Psychrobacter arcticus 273-4: one gene and its partner. The main gene of each other region encodes a partner of the protein of the gene in region 2 in a complex. Links are inferred from orthologs where the notes say so. Each region holds a gene or a part of one and is shown on either strand. Other genes may lie near its edges. The genes, in order: mnmE and mnmG.

The links.
Region 1: the proteins of mnmG (region 2) and mnmE are in contact, whole or in part, in a solved structure (PDB 9HIP), measured with the Escherichia coli proteins. The link is inferred for Psychrobacter arcticus 273-4 from one-to-one orthologs.

Annotation. Positions count from the first base shown.
Region 1 is NC_007204.1:2,642,837-2,650,688, forward strand. What follows is about bases 2,122-5,037. They hold mnmE (tRNA uridine-5-carboxymethylaminomethyl(34) synthesis GTPase MnmE), read right to left. Parts: upstream 4,340-5,037; coding sequence 2,903-4,339; downstream 2,122-2,902. Other genes in these bases: ribD (bifunctional diaminohydroxyphosphoribosylaminopyrimidine deaminase/5-amino-6-(5-phosphoribosylamino)uracil reductase RibD), read right to left, coding at 2,122-2,257; nrdR (transcriptional regulator NrdR), read right to left, coding at 2,356-2,814; yidC (membrane protein insertase YidC), read right to left, coding at 4,733-5,037. Also shown: PSYC_RS11135 (riboflavin synthase), read right to left, coding at 141-812; more of ribD, read right to left, coding at 1,202-2,121; more of yidC, read right to left, coding at 5,038-6,430; membrane protein insertion efficiency factor YidD, read right to left, coding at 6,648-7,022; rnpA (ribonuclease P protein component), read right to left, coding at 7,024-7,395; rpmH (50S ribosomal protein L34), read right to left, coding at 7,582-7,716. UniProt on the Escherichia coli protein: Exhibits a very high intrinsic GTPase hydrolysis rate. Involved in the addition of a carboxymethylaminomethyl (cmnm) group at the wobble position (U34) of certain tRNAs, forming tRNA-cmnm(5)s(2)U34.
Region 2 is NC_007204.1:1,486,275-1,494,135, reverse strand. What follows is about bases 3,342-6,266. They hold mnmG (tRNA uridine-5-carboxymethylaminomethyl(34) synthesis enzyme MnmG), read left to right. Parts: upstream 3,342-3,817; coding sequence 3,818-5,716; downstream 5,717-6,266. Other genes in these bases: PSYC_RS06435 (AEC family transporter), read left to right, coding at 6,053-6,266; PSYC_RS06445 (hypothetical protein), read left to right, coding at 3,342-3,554. Outside these bases: purB (adenylosuccinate lyase), read right to left, coding at 1-180; tRNA 2-thiouridine(34) synthase MnmA, read right to left, coding at 296-1,522; ispF (2-C-methyl-D-erythritol 2,4-cyclodiphosphate synthase), read left to right, coding at 1,779-2,285; grxD (Grx4 family monothiol glutaredoxin), read left to right, coding at 2,435-2,785; more of PSYC_RS06445, read left to right, coding at 3,024-3,341; more of PSYC_RS06435, read left to right, coding at 6,267-7,012; PSYC_RS06430 (LLM class flavin-dependent oxidoreductase), read right to left, coding at 7,140-7,861. UniProt on the Escherichia coli protein: NAD-binding protein involved in the addition of a carboxymethylaminomethyl (cmnm) group at the wobble position (U34) of certain tRNAs, forming tRNA-cmnm(5)s(2)U34.

The DNA of each region.
Region 1 (7,852 bases), 1.2 Mb from region 2 along the record:
TGAACGCCCTAATATGGGTAATAATAGCTTTACGCCGATACAGAAACTAAACCACGCAGCTTAATTCTATTGATTAAGTGTCTTATGGTTGGGAAGATTACCAATGTTGTTGTATTAATCTAAGAATTATTAAAAATGGCTTATCTCATAAAGCCATTATCTGCTAAAAAAGCTTCGGTAATACTGCTTTGCGGGCTGCTATTTTTCGTGTCTCCCTGCGACTTATTTAATAAACGCTCTAAATATCTAGCCACGATATCCACCTCTACATTCACCTTGGATCCCAGCAGCCAATGCTGAGCAATATTGGTCACTTGCGCGGTATGTGGAATGATGTTGAGCGAGACGATATTATCGCGTACTAAATTGGTGGTGAGGCTAATACCATCAAGCGTGATTGAGCCTTTAGTCGCTGTATAATGGGCAAGCTCTACAGGTATCTCAATTTCGATATAAATAGAACGTGCATCCTTTTGCAGCTTACTAACAACCCCTACTCCATCGACATGCCCTGCGACAATATGCCCACCGAAACGCGTGGTAGGTAGCATCGCCTTCTCTAAGTTCACAATATGACCTGGCTTCAAATCCTTTAATGCTGTTCGCGCTATAGTTTCACGTGAAACATCAACAGAGTAATGGTTACTACCAAAATCTACAACCGTCAGACAGATACCATTAGAAGCAATCGAGTCGCCCAGCTTCACATCGCTGAAATCTAAGCCATCAGACTCTATGGTCAAGCGAATGTCGCCGCCTGTAGGTTGCATCGACTTAACCTTTCCAACACTTTCTATGATTCCAGTAAACATATCGACCTCTTTTCATTATTGTATTGTTATTATAGACAGTGTTTCTAGTTTGAATATATCAGCATTTCTAAGCGCGGCGCTGAATTACATAGGCGATTTAGGATAAGTAATGAGCAGCGCTTTAAAGAAGCATATAAAATCCTGATTATTAACAAGTTATCCACAATAGAACTTATTTTTACTTAAAGTTTAAATCGACATTCAAAACAATCTAAACCACTGATTAATAATAAGTTATTCTATATTTTTTATACTAACTTCAAATCATTTGTTTCATATGGAACAAAGTTATACACAGTTTCATGTGAAACATTTAATAATGGTTTTTATTTAGCCGCAACTAAAACACTTACGTTTAATGTTGTGGATAAATCTTTAAAAACAATTAGTTATACTGGCATCAAGGTTAATTTCATATCAGAACCAAGCTGTTCATAACGTTTAATATCGAAGCGCAGCTGCTGTGCTAACGACAATGGATTGATATCAACCATCGAACGCGCTTGCTGCCCTAACAGACATGGCGCTTGATACACAATCAGCTCATCGACCAATTGCTGTTGTAAGAAGCTACCAGCAACACTAGCACCCGCTTCTATTAACACGTCATAACACTGATACTCACTAACCAATACTTTTAATAACTCCGTCAAATTATCATCACGCCAATACAGTATGTCAGTACGTCGACACAATTGGTAATCTGACTGTAGATTGTACTGTAATCGCTCACGCCTATCGAGTATCACCACTTTAGGATGTGGGACTTGTTCAGGCGCGATACCCAGTTGGCTAGAGCGTACATTTAATTGTGGATTATCGACGATAACCGTTTCGCTACCGGTAATGATCGCGCCACTTTGCGCCCGCAGCTTTTGTACGTCTTCGCGAGCAGCAGGACCTGTAATCCACTTTGACTCTCCCGTTGCCATCGCCGTACGACCATCAAGACTGGTCGCAATCTTAAGTCGCACATAAGGCATTTGGGTACGCATGGCTTTTAGAAAACCTTTATTTAACACTTCTGCCTGCGCGGTAAGTATACCAACCGTCACCTCAATGCCTGCTTGCTCCAGCAACCTCACCCCGCGACCTGCGACCTGTGGATTTGGATCTAGCCCAGCAACGACAACCCGTATGACGCCAGACTCTATCAGCGCTTTTGCGCAAGGCGGGGTACGTCCAGTATGACTACAGGGTTCCAAAGTGACATACGCGGTAGCGCCTACTGCTCGTATACCAGCATCTTTTAGGGCAAATACCTCAGCATGTGGCTGACCGACTTTAGGATGGAACCCTTGACCGACCACCTCCTCTGCTTGGACAATGACACACCCAACAGCAGGATTGGGTCTTGTGCTATATAAGCCAAGCTTTGCCTGCTCAATAGCCAGCATCATAAAGTAACGGTCTTTTGCATCTTGAGAGTGATTTATATTTGACATAAAAGTGGGCTTAGTAAATAATTGGTCACGATTACTGAGAGACTGAGCTGATAAAATGGGAGTGAGAAGCTAAAAAACATCAAAGCCTTAATTTTATGTTATTTATCATTAGGCCGGATATTAGCGATTTCTTGATGAAAAGCATCAATGTCCTGAAAATCACGATAAACACTAGCAAAGCGCACATAAGCGACATCATCCAGCGTTTTGAGCTCGCTCATGATAATTTCACCTAAGACTTTACTGCTGACCTCACGCTCACCCATTTGCCGTACGCGCTTTTCAATCCGGCTAATCATCGCCTCTTGTTCGTCAATGGTAATAGGACGTTTTTGTAATGGTAGTAAAATCGAACGACGCAGCTTGTCATTATCATAAGGTTCAATCTTACCACTTGATTTGATGATACGCGGCATCACCACTTCGACCACCTCAAAGGTAGTAAAACGTTCTTGACAACTATTACAAGAACGGCGTCGGCGCACTTGCGCGCCTTCAGCAGCAAGACGTGAGTCGATCACCTTTGTATCTGACGCATTACAATAAGGGCAATGCATACGGCTTTCCTTGTCTTTATCTTAAGTACGATTATTCTTTATTTATAAGCAAACCACCGATCTTTACAACGGACTAAGCGTACTCAATTTACTTACCAATACAAAAACTGCCAAAAATCTTGCCTAATAAATCATCTGCACTAAATTCGCCCGTAATTTCACCTAAACTATGCTGTGCTTGGCGTAAGCTTTCAGCAACCAATTCCCCAGCTTTAAAAACTGTTAGCTGCTCATGAGCTTCTGCCAAATATTCAGCCGTTCTTCTTAAGGCATCTAAATGCCGCGTACGAGCGATTAAGCTATTTTCTGGCGGATGGAAGCCTACTTTAGCACACAAAGTTTCGACTAAATCATCAATACCTGCGCCTGTTTCACATGAAACATTCACTTGCTCGTAGCCGCGATTATAAATCTCTTCTTGCGAAATAGAGGTCATTCCTTTGCTGCTATTGTGGTTTAATAAATCACTTTTATTAGCGATAATTAATAAGCATTTGGCTTCTGGTAGCTCACCAAATAGCTGTTCAGCGAGCTGTAAGGGTGTGATTTCTTCTTCAAGATCACAGGTTACATCATATACCATCAGCAGTATATCAGCCTGAGTAATCGCTGTCCGCGCGCGCTCAATACCGATACGCTCGACCGTATCTTCTGTCTCTCGTAAACCTGCAGTATCAGTCAAGTGTAGCGTTAAACCATTGAGCACGACTGTCTCTTGTAGTGTATCACGCGTTGTCCCAGCAACATCTGTAACGATAGCGCGCTCTTGCCCTGCCAAACGATTCAGCAAGCTTGATTTACCCGCATTTGGTCTGCCTGCCAACACCACATGAATACCATCACGTAATAGCTGTCCTTGCTTGGCAGTCGCTAATACGTGCTGTATTTTTTCTTGTGTCTGCTCAAGCTTGCCTTGTATGACTCCATCTGATAAAAAATCAACGTCTTCTTCATCAGGGAAATCAATAGCCGCTTCAACATGAAGTCGCAAATGAATTAATTGTTCTAATAACTGATTAATTTTTTTTGAAAACTCGCCGCTGAGTGAACGTATGGCACTGCTAGCAGCGGCAGCACTGGTTGCATCAATGGCATCAGCGATGGCTTCTGCTTGCACCAAATCTAGCTTATCATTATCAAAAGCACGGTACGAAAATTCTCCAGCGCCTGCTTGTTTTGCACCTAACTCAAATACTCGTGCCAGTAGCTGATTCTGTAAAATCATACCACCATGACCTTGCAGCTCAATCACATCTTCGCCGGTAAACGAGTGCGGACCCTTAAAATACAATACTAGCCCTTCATCAACAACCGTACCATCTGCTTGATAAAATCGGCAGAAACTTGCCATGCGCGGTTTAAATTCCGACTTACCTGTCAGCGTGCAAGCAATGCTATACGCACGTGTACCAGACAGACGAATAACCCCGACCCCACCACGTCCAAGCGGTGTGGCAATGGCTGCAATGGTAGGTAGACTCGACAAATTAGAATTTTTTAACGAATCAGGGTTGGCTAGTGCCATCTCTTGGGAATTCACAAGCACTCTCAGTAACTAAAAACTCTATTATAGACGGCTTAGCGCACACTGACAAAGCAATCTTCAAAGAGCGCAACATTGCTATTATTAGTAGCTTTCAAAAAACCATACCGCACGGCTTATCTTTGGCAGAACAGATTTAATATATAGTCGGTGAAAAGTAATATCGATACAACACCTACTACTGGTGCAAATTTTTTTTGCTTGCTGTGCCTACGCAGACAGAGGCTGCAAAAAATTTACACCAGCAGTACTGTAGCGACTTTAAAATATTTCAACTATAGCACTCACATCTTATTGATATAAACACTAGCATTCAGCGCATAAAAAAACCACCGCCGTAGCGATGGTTTTTAGAACGTCTGAACTGTTAAATAATTAGTCGAGTACTTTTACGGTACGCAGCTTTTGCTCTTCTTCTACTTTTTTATTGACAATATATTGATGTGTCATACTAAATAAGTTATTCACTGTCCAATATAGGACCAGACCTGCTGGGAAGAACAGCATGAACGCGGTGAAAATAATCGGTAAAAACTTCATGACTTTCGCTTGCATTGGATCAGCTGGCTGCGGGTTAAGCTGCTGCTGTACAAACATCGACACACCCATCAATAGTGGCAAGATAAACCACGGGTCCATCGCTGATAAATCCTGAATCCACAAGACCCACGGTGCATGACGTAACTCGATACTTTCAACCAGTACCCAATATAAGGCTAAGAAAATCGGCATTTGCATCAAGATTGGCAAACAACCCGCCATTGGATTGACTTTTTCTTCTTTGTACATTGCCATCATTTCTTGCGACATTTTCATGCGATCGTCGCCATGTTCTTCTTTTAGCGCTGCTAGACGCGGTGCAATCGCACGCATCTTCGCCATTGAATAGTAGCTCTTGTTTGAGAACCACATCAATGCGAATTTGACCAAGATAGTCAATAGGATGATTGACCAACCCCAGTTGCCGATGATTTTATGAATGCCATCCAAGAGAGCAAATAGTATCTTTGAAATTGGCCATAATAGACCATAATCGACCGTCTGATTTAATCCTGCTGCCACATCTTTAAGCTCAGATTGAACCTTAGGACCTGCATATAGCGTCGCATTCAAAGTTACTTGCTTGTCTGGCGCAACATTAACAGGCTGACTATTAAAGCCAATAAAGTAATCATCACCTGTTTCACGGCTAAAGAATTTACCGGTAAAGTTTTCAGGCGTCCATGCTGACACAAAGTAATGCTGCACGATACCAACCCAACCTTTATCACTGGTTGTGGTCAACTCACCATCATTAAAGTTACCAAATTTCAGCTTATTATAGGGATCATCCGGTGTACCCCAAGCGCCGCCCAAATAGGTCGCCATACTGAGCGCACCTTTATCAGACATACCAGGATCTTTACTATCATCACGCTTTAGCTGGGCAAACATCTGACCTTGCCACGCCGCTGTAGAAGCATTTTGAATCTTATAGCTGATATCGATAGGATATTTATCGTGAGTGAAACTAAAGGTCTTAGTGATTGTCACGCCATCTTTTTTGTAGGTGAGCGGCACTGATAACGTTTGCTGACCTTTTTCCATCACGTAATTGTTAGCGGTATGGCTGTACTTGGCACGACCTTCTGCTGTATCGATACCATTTTGACCAATCAGACCAGACTGAGCCACGTAAACGCGGTTACTGTTATTTTCTAGCAATACAAAAGGCTTATCGCTATCAAGGGTTGCATCATACTGCTTTAGCGCAGCATAAACGATGTCACCGCCTTCTGGATTGATTTTGATGTCATAGCGATCAGTAGTGACTGTGATTAGTCCTGCATCGGTAGCAGGTGTGGCGGTCACAGCACTATTATCAACTGTACCGTTATCGACAGGTAGCGTCTGTACTGGAATATCACCTGCCGCACCGCTAGTAGAAGGAATATCAGCCCCTACCGAAGTTGCAGTTTCTGGCACCGTGTCTACAGCTGGGGCATCTGCATAATCATCACGCCATGCCAAAATCAGCAGATAAGCGGTGATTAACATCGCAATGATGATCATCACCCGAAATATCTTTTGCATAAACCTTTCCTAGATTAAAAAATTAGGGAATAAAAAACTAAGGCATGTGTTATGACTACCACTCAGCATTAACCCATATAGTTAGCGGTAATGTCAGCAGTCAATCACATAAAATATTCATCATTTTACTAAAAAACAACTCTAAATGATACCAACAGTGTGGATAACTTGTGGGTAACTCAATAGATATACTGAAACGCTTAGTAGAACCTACGTCTTAGGTCAATTTCATCATATGATTTAGGCGAGCAACATACCCATTATTATCTCGATAAACATACAAACCTTGAGCCTTCATACAAGCTGACATAATTAAAGACACATGTTGATAATGATAAGAGGCTAAGGGCAGCGGTACAAAATCAATGCCGTGTCCACCTAAAGGATGACAACGACCAATGCGTTTTAATAAAAGCAAACTCCCATTCCAAACACCATACCAAGCCAAAGCTTGCTTACCGTAGTTTGAACAGGTTGGATAATATCGACAACGAGCAGGTAATATAGGACTTATTATTTTTTGATAAAAAACAATAAAACTATAAATTAATTTATATAAATATTTATTTATAGTTTTTATAAAAAAATACATATTATTTTTTTTCTATTTTTTTAAATATATTGTTTATTTCTGTTTTTAATTCTTTATTACTCAATCCTTTAACAGAATTTTTAATAATAAAAACCACGTCTTTATTTTCTAAACTAAAAGCCTTTACTCGAAACTGCTCACGTATTTGACGTTTGATTAAATTTCGGGTAACTGCGGTAGGGACTTTACGCTTGGTAATAGCCATACCGACTCGTGGCTGCTCATGAGTGTTGGTACGTACAAATGCCATTAGATGGCTCTGATGTAGCTTACGCTCAGGTGCGTCAAAGACCTCACGGAAGGCTGTAGGCGTGAGCAAGCGCTGTTCTTTGGTAAAGCGGGCATTAGGTGTCGTTGGAACAGTATTGGACATAGTACAACCTAGTATAAGAGCTAATAACGATAGCAGAAATAATAACAAAATATAGAGACAAAAAAAGCGCCTATGTGGGCGCTTTTAATATATGGCTAAGTGTCAGTTGTGATGATTGACTATCGCAATCTATAAATAATAGAAACACAACAAGCACTATGAGCCATGCTTATCGCAATCTACTGATTATACAGTAAGGCGATGACGTCCTTTAGCGCGGCGACGAGCTAAGACCTGACGGCCTTTTTTAGTTGCCATACGAGCACGGAAACCGTGAGTACGTTTACGCTTGATCACGCTTGGTTGGAATGTACGTTTCATAACTCACCTATCAAAATAATGGACTAAATTCGTAATAACGGAGGATTATATCATCGCATAGGATGTGGGTCAATAAACTATTCACTATGTTTTAGAGCAGCGTGTTATCGCTTTTCGATTTTTTACTGTTTGTAGA
Region 2 (7,861 bases):
ATCGGTATCAAATGCTGCTAACTCACCAATGGCACTATTATCAGCCAATGACTGTAACCAGCGAATCTCAACGGTAACGCGCGCTTTAATCAGACCAAATTCAGATAAGTAAGGGCGCAAGCTATCGGCTTTGGACGCATAACGACCATCGATTGGGGATAGGGCGGTAAGTAAATTCATAAAGATGCCTTAAGTAGTGATAAGTAGTGACAAGTAGTGATCAGAAGGGTTAGAAATTAAAAATGACTACAAACTAACAAATAATACAATGTTTAATTTTTACAGAAAAATAGCTTTAAAACCCGCAAGGCGCATCAATTGACGCAATCACGCCGCCGCCTAAGCAAACCTCCTCAATATAAAATACCGCTGACTGACCCGGAGTAACAGCGCGTTGTGGTTCATCAAATATCACACGAACCTCACTGCCGTCAGCATTGACCGCAAATACACGGCAGGCTTGGTCGGGCTGACGATAGCGAGATTTTGCCATACAGCGTAAGCCCTCTAAGCTAAAAATATCTGTAGGTGGCAGACCATCTGTCCAATCTAGCTTATAAGCATGCAGCTCATTGCTCAGCATCATGGGGTGCTCATGACCTTGACCGACGATAAGACGATTGTTATCTAAATCTTTTGCCAATACAAACCATGGTTCTTCGGGACGATCTTTCACACCGCCAATACCGATACCACCGCGCTGACCTAATGTATAGTACATCAGACCATCATGCGTACCAATATTAATGCCATCGTCAGTGACGATATCGCCTTTTTGTGCCGGCAAGTACTGCTGTAAAAAGTCTTTAAAACGGCGCTCACCAATAAAGCAGATGCCAGTCGAGTCTTTTTTATTGGCAGTAATCAAGTCATGTTCTTCAGCGATTTGACGAACGACTGGTTTTTCAAGCTCACCAACTGGGAACAGGGTTTTGGCAAGCTTGTCACCGCCAACCGCATGTAAAAAGTAGCTTTGGTCTTTATTGTTATCGAGCCCACGTAGTAATTGCGCTACCTCAATACCGTCATTATTCTTATAGTTCACACTGCGGCGGGTATAGTGACCAGTAGCGATATAATCAGCGCCAAGGGTTAAGGCGTAATCCAAAAATGCTTTGAACTTAATTTCTTTATTGCATAGGATATCTGGATTGGGCGTGCGTCCGGCTTTGTATTCTGCTAAAAAATGCTCAAAAACGCGATCCCAGTATTCCATGGCAAAGTTTGCGGTATGCAATTTTATGCCAATTTTGTCGCACACCGCTTGCGCGTCTGCCAAATCGTCCATAGCCGTACAGTACTCAGTACCGTCGTCTTCTTCCCAATTTTTCATAAACAGCCCTTCAACTACAAAGCCTGCCTGCTGAAGCAATACGGCAGAGACAGAAGAGTCGACACCACCTGACATCCCGACAATTACATGTTTAGTACTAGGATTGTCAATATAGGTAAGCGTTAGAGGGCGATGGGCGTCAAAAGCAGCAGAAACGGATATGCTTGAGGTGTTTGGCATGGCTGACATAAAGCGGCTCAACTATTTATACTTTGTCCAAGATTTATAATGGCACTGAAGATGAATGCAATAGCTACAATAGTAAGCTGAGCAAGTTTACAGTGCCGGTTTGTCTTTTGGATTGGGTATTATGATAAAATAAGCGTCATATTATACCAGTTAATTGAAACTGGTGGCGAGCTATGGCATCTTACTGGCTATAAAACCGCTTTAAAAATTTAGATAATGGTTTTCAATTATTCTAATCACCATTAATTTACTTGGAATGATAATGATAAAAATTGGTCAAGGCATTGATGTTCATGCTTTTCATAATAATGGTCAGCAGCAGCAATATGTGGTGCTGGCGGGTGTGCCTATTGAGCATACGCACAGCTTACTTGCGCACTCTGATGGTGATGTGGTGTTGCATGCACTTGCTGACGCTTTGCTTGGCGCATTGGCACTCGGCGATATCGGGCAACACTTTCCAGATACCGATGCGGCAAATGCTGGTTTAGATTCACGCGTACTGCTTCGTTATGTGTATGGCAAAGTTTTGGCCGCAGGTTATATGTTGGGTAATGCTGATATTACCGTAATGTGTGAACGTCCAAAACTCGCAGTACATAATTTAGCCATGCGCGCTAATATCGCTAGTGATTTGCAGACCGATGTGAGTAATATCAGTGTTAAGGCAACCACCACTGAAAAATTGGGCTTTACCGGTCGGCAAGAGGGCATTATGGCCAATGCCGTGGTATTATTGGTGCCGAATACGTCAGGCGTTTAATTCTCAATAGCATATCATTGCATCTAATGACTACTGACAGCTATTAAGAGTGCTTGTAATATGGCAATGATTGCCCCATGAAGCAGCCATATGACAAATTTAATGTTACCTGTCTTTTTTATAAATAGTTTTAATTAATAGGAGTTTTTATGAGTGAGCAAACCCCAAATACTGCTGCCAACGATATTGAACAACTGATTCGTAACCAAATCAAAGACAACAAAGTTATTCTGTATATGAAAGGCTCACCGCAGTTCCCACAGTGTGGTTTTTCTGCTAAAGCGATTGAAGTATTGACGCAAATTGGTCGCCCATTTGCCTTTGTAAATATCTTAGAAAATCCAGAAATTCGTGCAACGTTACCACAAATTGCCAATTGGCCAACCTTTCCACAGCTGTGGATTGATGGCGAGTTGATGGGTGGTTCTGATATTATTTTACAAATGTATCAATCAGGCGAGCTTAAGCCTTTGGTTGAAGCAAACAGTCCAGCTGCTTAATATCGACTGCACTTTATATCGATGTTTGATGTTTGAATATCTGAGTGGCATTAAAATGTTGATATATAAGTGACGTTCGAGTCTAAGTACCCAAATCCGAGTCGCCTTATTAAAGGTTGCTCGGATTTTTATTATTCAATGTTTATTGCTCGTAAGCTTGATTGTTTTTGTCGGTTTTATCCCCATATAAGCCTTAATATCACAGCCAAATACGCTAAATCAATAATAAGAGAGTTCTATGACTAATGAATTAAAAAACAGCCAAGCCACTCAAATACAAGAAGCTGAGCAGGCAGCCATTGAAAAACGTCGCGGGCATCTGAAAAGTGAATCATTACGTATTATTGATATTGCAGCCAGCGAGCCCTATTCAGCGCTGAAATGTATTCATCAGTTGAGTGTGGCGGGCGGCGCAACTGAAGCGACGTATGTGGCGATTGAGCAGCGTATTGTCGCTGATCAAGATGCTGCCGGTGCTTATCATCTGGCGTTATTGGCTCAAAATACACCAGACTTACCTATCGATGCGCGTCAGCTTATTGAGCTGGTCGTCAATAAAGGCGATAATGCTCAGCGTTTGGCATTGCTAAAAAACTTACCCTTGCCGCCCGTTGAGACGATTAAAGCATATATATTGGCGAGCGATGATGGCGATGCGATCGGGCAGATGAATGCCTACTTACAGATTAATCCAGAAGGCTATGGCAGCCAACATATGCTAGCGAGTGGGCAGGCGGATCGTATTGTGCCGCTAAGCCCTAACAAATAAACGTTGGGAATAATCATCGGCAAATGCTATCAACGTTAATCAAAACTTCTTAATCATTAATCTCAATAGTTTTTTTGTATAACGTTTTTTAAATGACAAAAAATTGTTATAATTAATGGTTATCTGTTCAGCTAATAGCGGCGCGCGCTCTATTCTAGTCGCTATCTCTTTTTTAAATTCGACTGACACTTATCTACCCAGTTCATGTTATTGAATAATAGCCTGTCGCTAAGCATAGCGTGATCAGTCAAGTGAGGCATTACATGCAATACCCAAAAAATTACGACGTGGTAGTGATCGGTGGCGGCCATGCTGGCACAGAAGCTGCTTTGGCGGCCGCACGTATGGGCGCGCAAACCTTACTGTTGACGCATAATATTGAAACGCTGGGGCAGATGAGCTGTAACCCGGCGATTGGTGGCATTGGTAAATCACATCTGGTGCGCGAAATCGATGCGCTAGGCGGCGCGATGGCATTGGCGACGGACAAATCAGGTATTCAGTTTCGAGTACTTAACAGCCGTAAAGGCGCTGCGGTTCGAGCCACGCGTGCGCAAGCAGATCGCATTCTTTATAAAGCCGCTATTCGTCATACGTTAGAGAATCAGCCGAACCTTGATATCTTCCAACAAGCAGCCGATGACATTCTAGTTGAAAACGGTCGTGCGACGGCGGTTGTGACTGCTACTGGTATTATTTTTAATACGCAAACGGTAGTATTAACCTCAGGTACCTTTTTAGGCGGGGTTATTCATATTGGTCTTGAGAGCTCAAAAGGCGGTCGCGCAGGCGATCAGCCTTCTATTAAGCTTGCTGATCGTTTACGTGAGCTAAAACTACCTGTTGGTCGTCTAAAGACAGGTACGCCCGCGCGTATTGATGCGCGTAGTGTTGATTTTAGTGTGATGGCGGTACAGCCGGGTGATACTCCGCTACCGGTCATGAGTTATATGGGCGATGTGTCCATGCATCCTGAGCAGGTGAATTGCTACATCACCCATACCAATGCGCGCACCCATGACATTATTCGTGAAAATTTAGACCGCTCACCGATGTTCTCTGGCAAAATCGAAGGGGTCGGTCCGCGTTATTGTCCATCTATTGAAGACAAAATCCATCGCTTTGCCGATAAAGACAGCCATCAGATCTTTATTGAGCCAGAAGGCTTGACCACCCATGAGCTGTATCCGAATGGTATTTCAACCAGCTTGCCGTTTGATGTGCAGTTAGAGTTTATCCATAGTATGAAGGGTCTTGAGAATGCACACATCACCCGTCCAGGCTATGCGATTGAATATGATTATTTTGATCCGCAAAACCTAAAACCAACGCTTGAAACCAAATCGATTGATCGCTTGTACTTTGCCGGACAAATCAATGGTACGACCGGTTATGAAGAAGCCGGTGTGCAAGGTTTGCTGGCTGGCACCAATGCGGCACTGGTTACCTGTGAAAACAGTGAGTTTGACGTCTGGACGCCGCGCCGTGATGAAGCTTATCTTGGTGTGCTTGTCGATGATTTGATTACGCATGGTACGACCGAACCTTATCGCATGTTTACCAGTCGCGCCGAGTATCGTTTGCTTTTGCGTGAAGACAATGCTGACCAACGTTTGACTGAAACCGGTCGTAAGCTTGGCTTGGTTGATGATGTGCGTTGGCAAGCGTATGAAGAAAAAATGGAAGCCATTGCCTCCGAGACTTCGCGTCTCAAAGATATTTGGGCGACGCCTATCAATGCGTTAGGTGCACAAGTCACTGCGCAAACAGGAGAGGTACTGTCCAAAGAATCGACGGCTTATGATTTGCTTAAACGTCCGCAAATACATTTTAATGATATTGCAGCGATTACAGGCTCAGAGGTCGATAGTCAAGTGGGTGAACAGATTGAAATCTCTGTCAAATACGCAGGCTACATTGATCGTCAGCAAGAAGATATCGATCAGATGAAGCGTCTAGAGAATACAGCGCTACCAATGGATTTTGATTATAGTGTGGTATCTGGGCTGTCCAATGAGATTGTTCAAAAACTTGCGCAAGTCCGTCCGTCAACGTTGGCACAAGCTGGACGTATCAGTGGTGTCACACCGGCTGCTATCCAGCTACTGGCAATGACAGTCAAGAAACAGAAGAAAGTACAAGCAGCATTGAATGCGTCATAGTGTGAAAGATAAAAGCGACAAGGTAAGATGAAAAAATAACGTATCAAAAAATATCAAATTCAAGCCTAAAACGTATAAACAACCCATAATGAGAAATTATTATGGGTTTTTTTGCCAAAACATCATAGTCGTTAAAAGAAAGTGGCACACTGGCTTGTCTTGGTTGTTGTTTTTTATTTATACTGGCTCTACGAAATACAGCTCTACGAAATACAGCTCTACGAATTATCAACCCTATTGTTATTACCTACATCTGTTATTTCCTACATCGTTTTTACTAATTTACCACGCTATTGTCCATATTATGATGGGCTTGTCACCGAATTGAGCCTATTTATGATTGATGCCATTATTTTTGCTATGACCATCGTCTTGCCCAACCTTGCCTTAATGTGGTTGGGTTTTTTTATGAAAAGACGGGGTGAGGCGGATCAGGTGTTTGTCGATCAGGCCTCTAGTTTCGTTTTTAACTACTGTTTGCCATGTCTGCTATTTTTTAGTGTGGTCGATAGTGATGTTGATTATGCGAAGCAAGTGGTATTGATAGTCGCTGGTATTGTGGTGACCTTTATTTTGTTTATTGGCTCTGAGCTCTATGCCAAGCATTTTATCAGTGACCCTGCTAATCAAGGAGTTTTTGTACAAGGTATTTTTCGCAGCAATATGGCGATTATTGGACTTGCGACCGTTGCTAACGCTTATGGTACGAGCGGCTTGAGTATTGGCGCGGTATACATGGGCGTGGTCACGATACTGTTCAATATCCTAGCGGTGATTACGCTAAGCCGAGTATCTAAAAGTTCGGAAGATACTTGGCTCAGTCGTAGTACCATGATTATCAAAAAGCTATTCACAAATCCGCTTATCATTGCGCTCGTCGCAGCATTTACCTATAAAGCGTTGCCACTACCACCGCTTGCAGGTGTGATTCATATCACCGGTGGGTTATTGGCAGCAGTTGCTTTACCGCTTGCACTGATTTGTGCAGGTGCCAGTATTAATTTGAAGTCGATGTTGCATCCTTCTGGACTTTCTATGCAGGCAAGCATTGGACGCATTGTTATTGCACCATTGGTCGCTATAGCGGTTGGTTTTGCTTTTGGCTTAACGGGTGTACATATGGGCGTACTGTTTTTGATGGTTGCGTCGCCAACGGCAGCCGCAAGCTATGTGATGGCAAAAGCGATGGGTGGTAATGATATTTTAGCGGCCAATATTTTGGCATTTACCACGGTGGTTGGTATGTTTGGTATGGCGATTGGCGCCGCGATATTGCGCGCTATGGGGTTGATTTAAGAATATTATAAACGAATAAATGGGGTTCTTATAATGCAATGGTGAAATCAACAGACAGTTACTAAGAATTTATCAAACCCTGATCTAATAACCTCCCAATCTTAATAGAAGGGGAGGTTTTTCAATATTATGCAAGCGTTGCTGTTGGTTGTAAATCAAACAAATTAAGCTCAGAGACAAGCTCAAGCGAGCGCATACGTGCTGCTTGGTCATAAACGTTTGCTGTCACAATCAGCTCATCTGGCTGATAGGTAGCAAGAAACGTCGCAAGCTTTGGTTTGACGGTTTCAACAGAGCCGATAAAGGATACCGACAACGCACTATCCACCATCATTTTCTCAGCAGCGTTCCAGATACTATCCATATCATGAGTAGGCTTTGGCATTTGACCTGTTTCACCACGGCGTAAACGCACAAAACTCTGCTGGGCTGAAGTAAAGTGATACTGCGCCGTCGCATCATCATCAGCAAGCAATAAATTTGCCGCTAGCATGACATAAGGCTTATCTAAATAGGCCGATGGTCTAAATTGCTCACGATAAGCTGTAATGGCTTGTCCAAGCATTTGCGGTGCAAAGTGCGAGGCAAACACATATGGCAATCCTAAGTGCGCTGCTAAGGTCGCACCAAAAAGAGACGAACCTAATATCCAAATAGGAATGTTAGATTTTGCACCCGGAAATGCCTGTACTGGGCTATCATCTGTGCCATTCCCCAAAAAGTACATCAACTCTTGCACATCTTGTGGAAAGCGATCGGCATCTTGCATCTGACGACGTAATGCTTGAAAAGTTGCACCATCTGTACCGGGCGCACGACCCAACCCCAAATCTATGCGGTCGCCATATA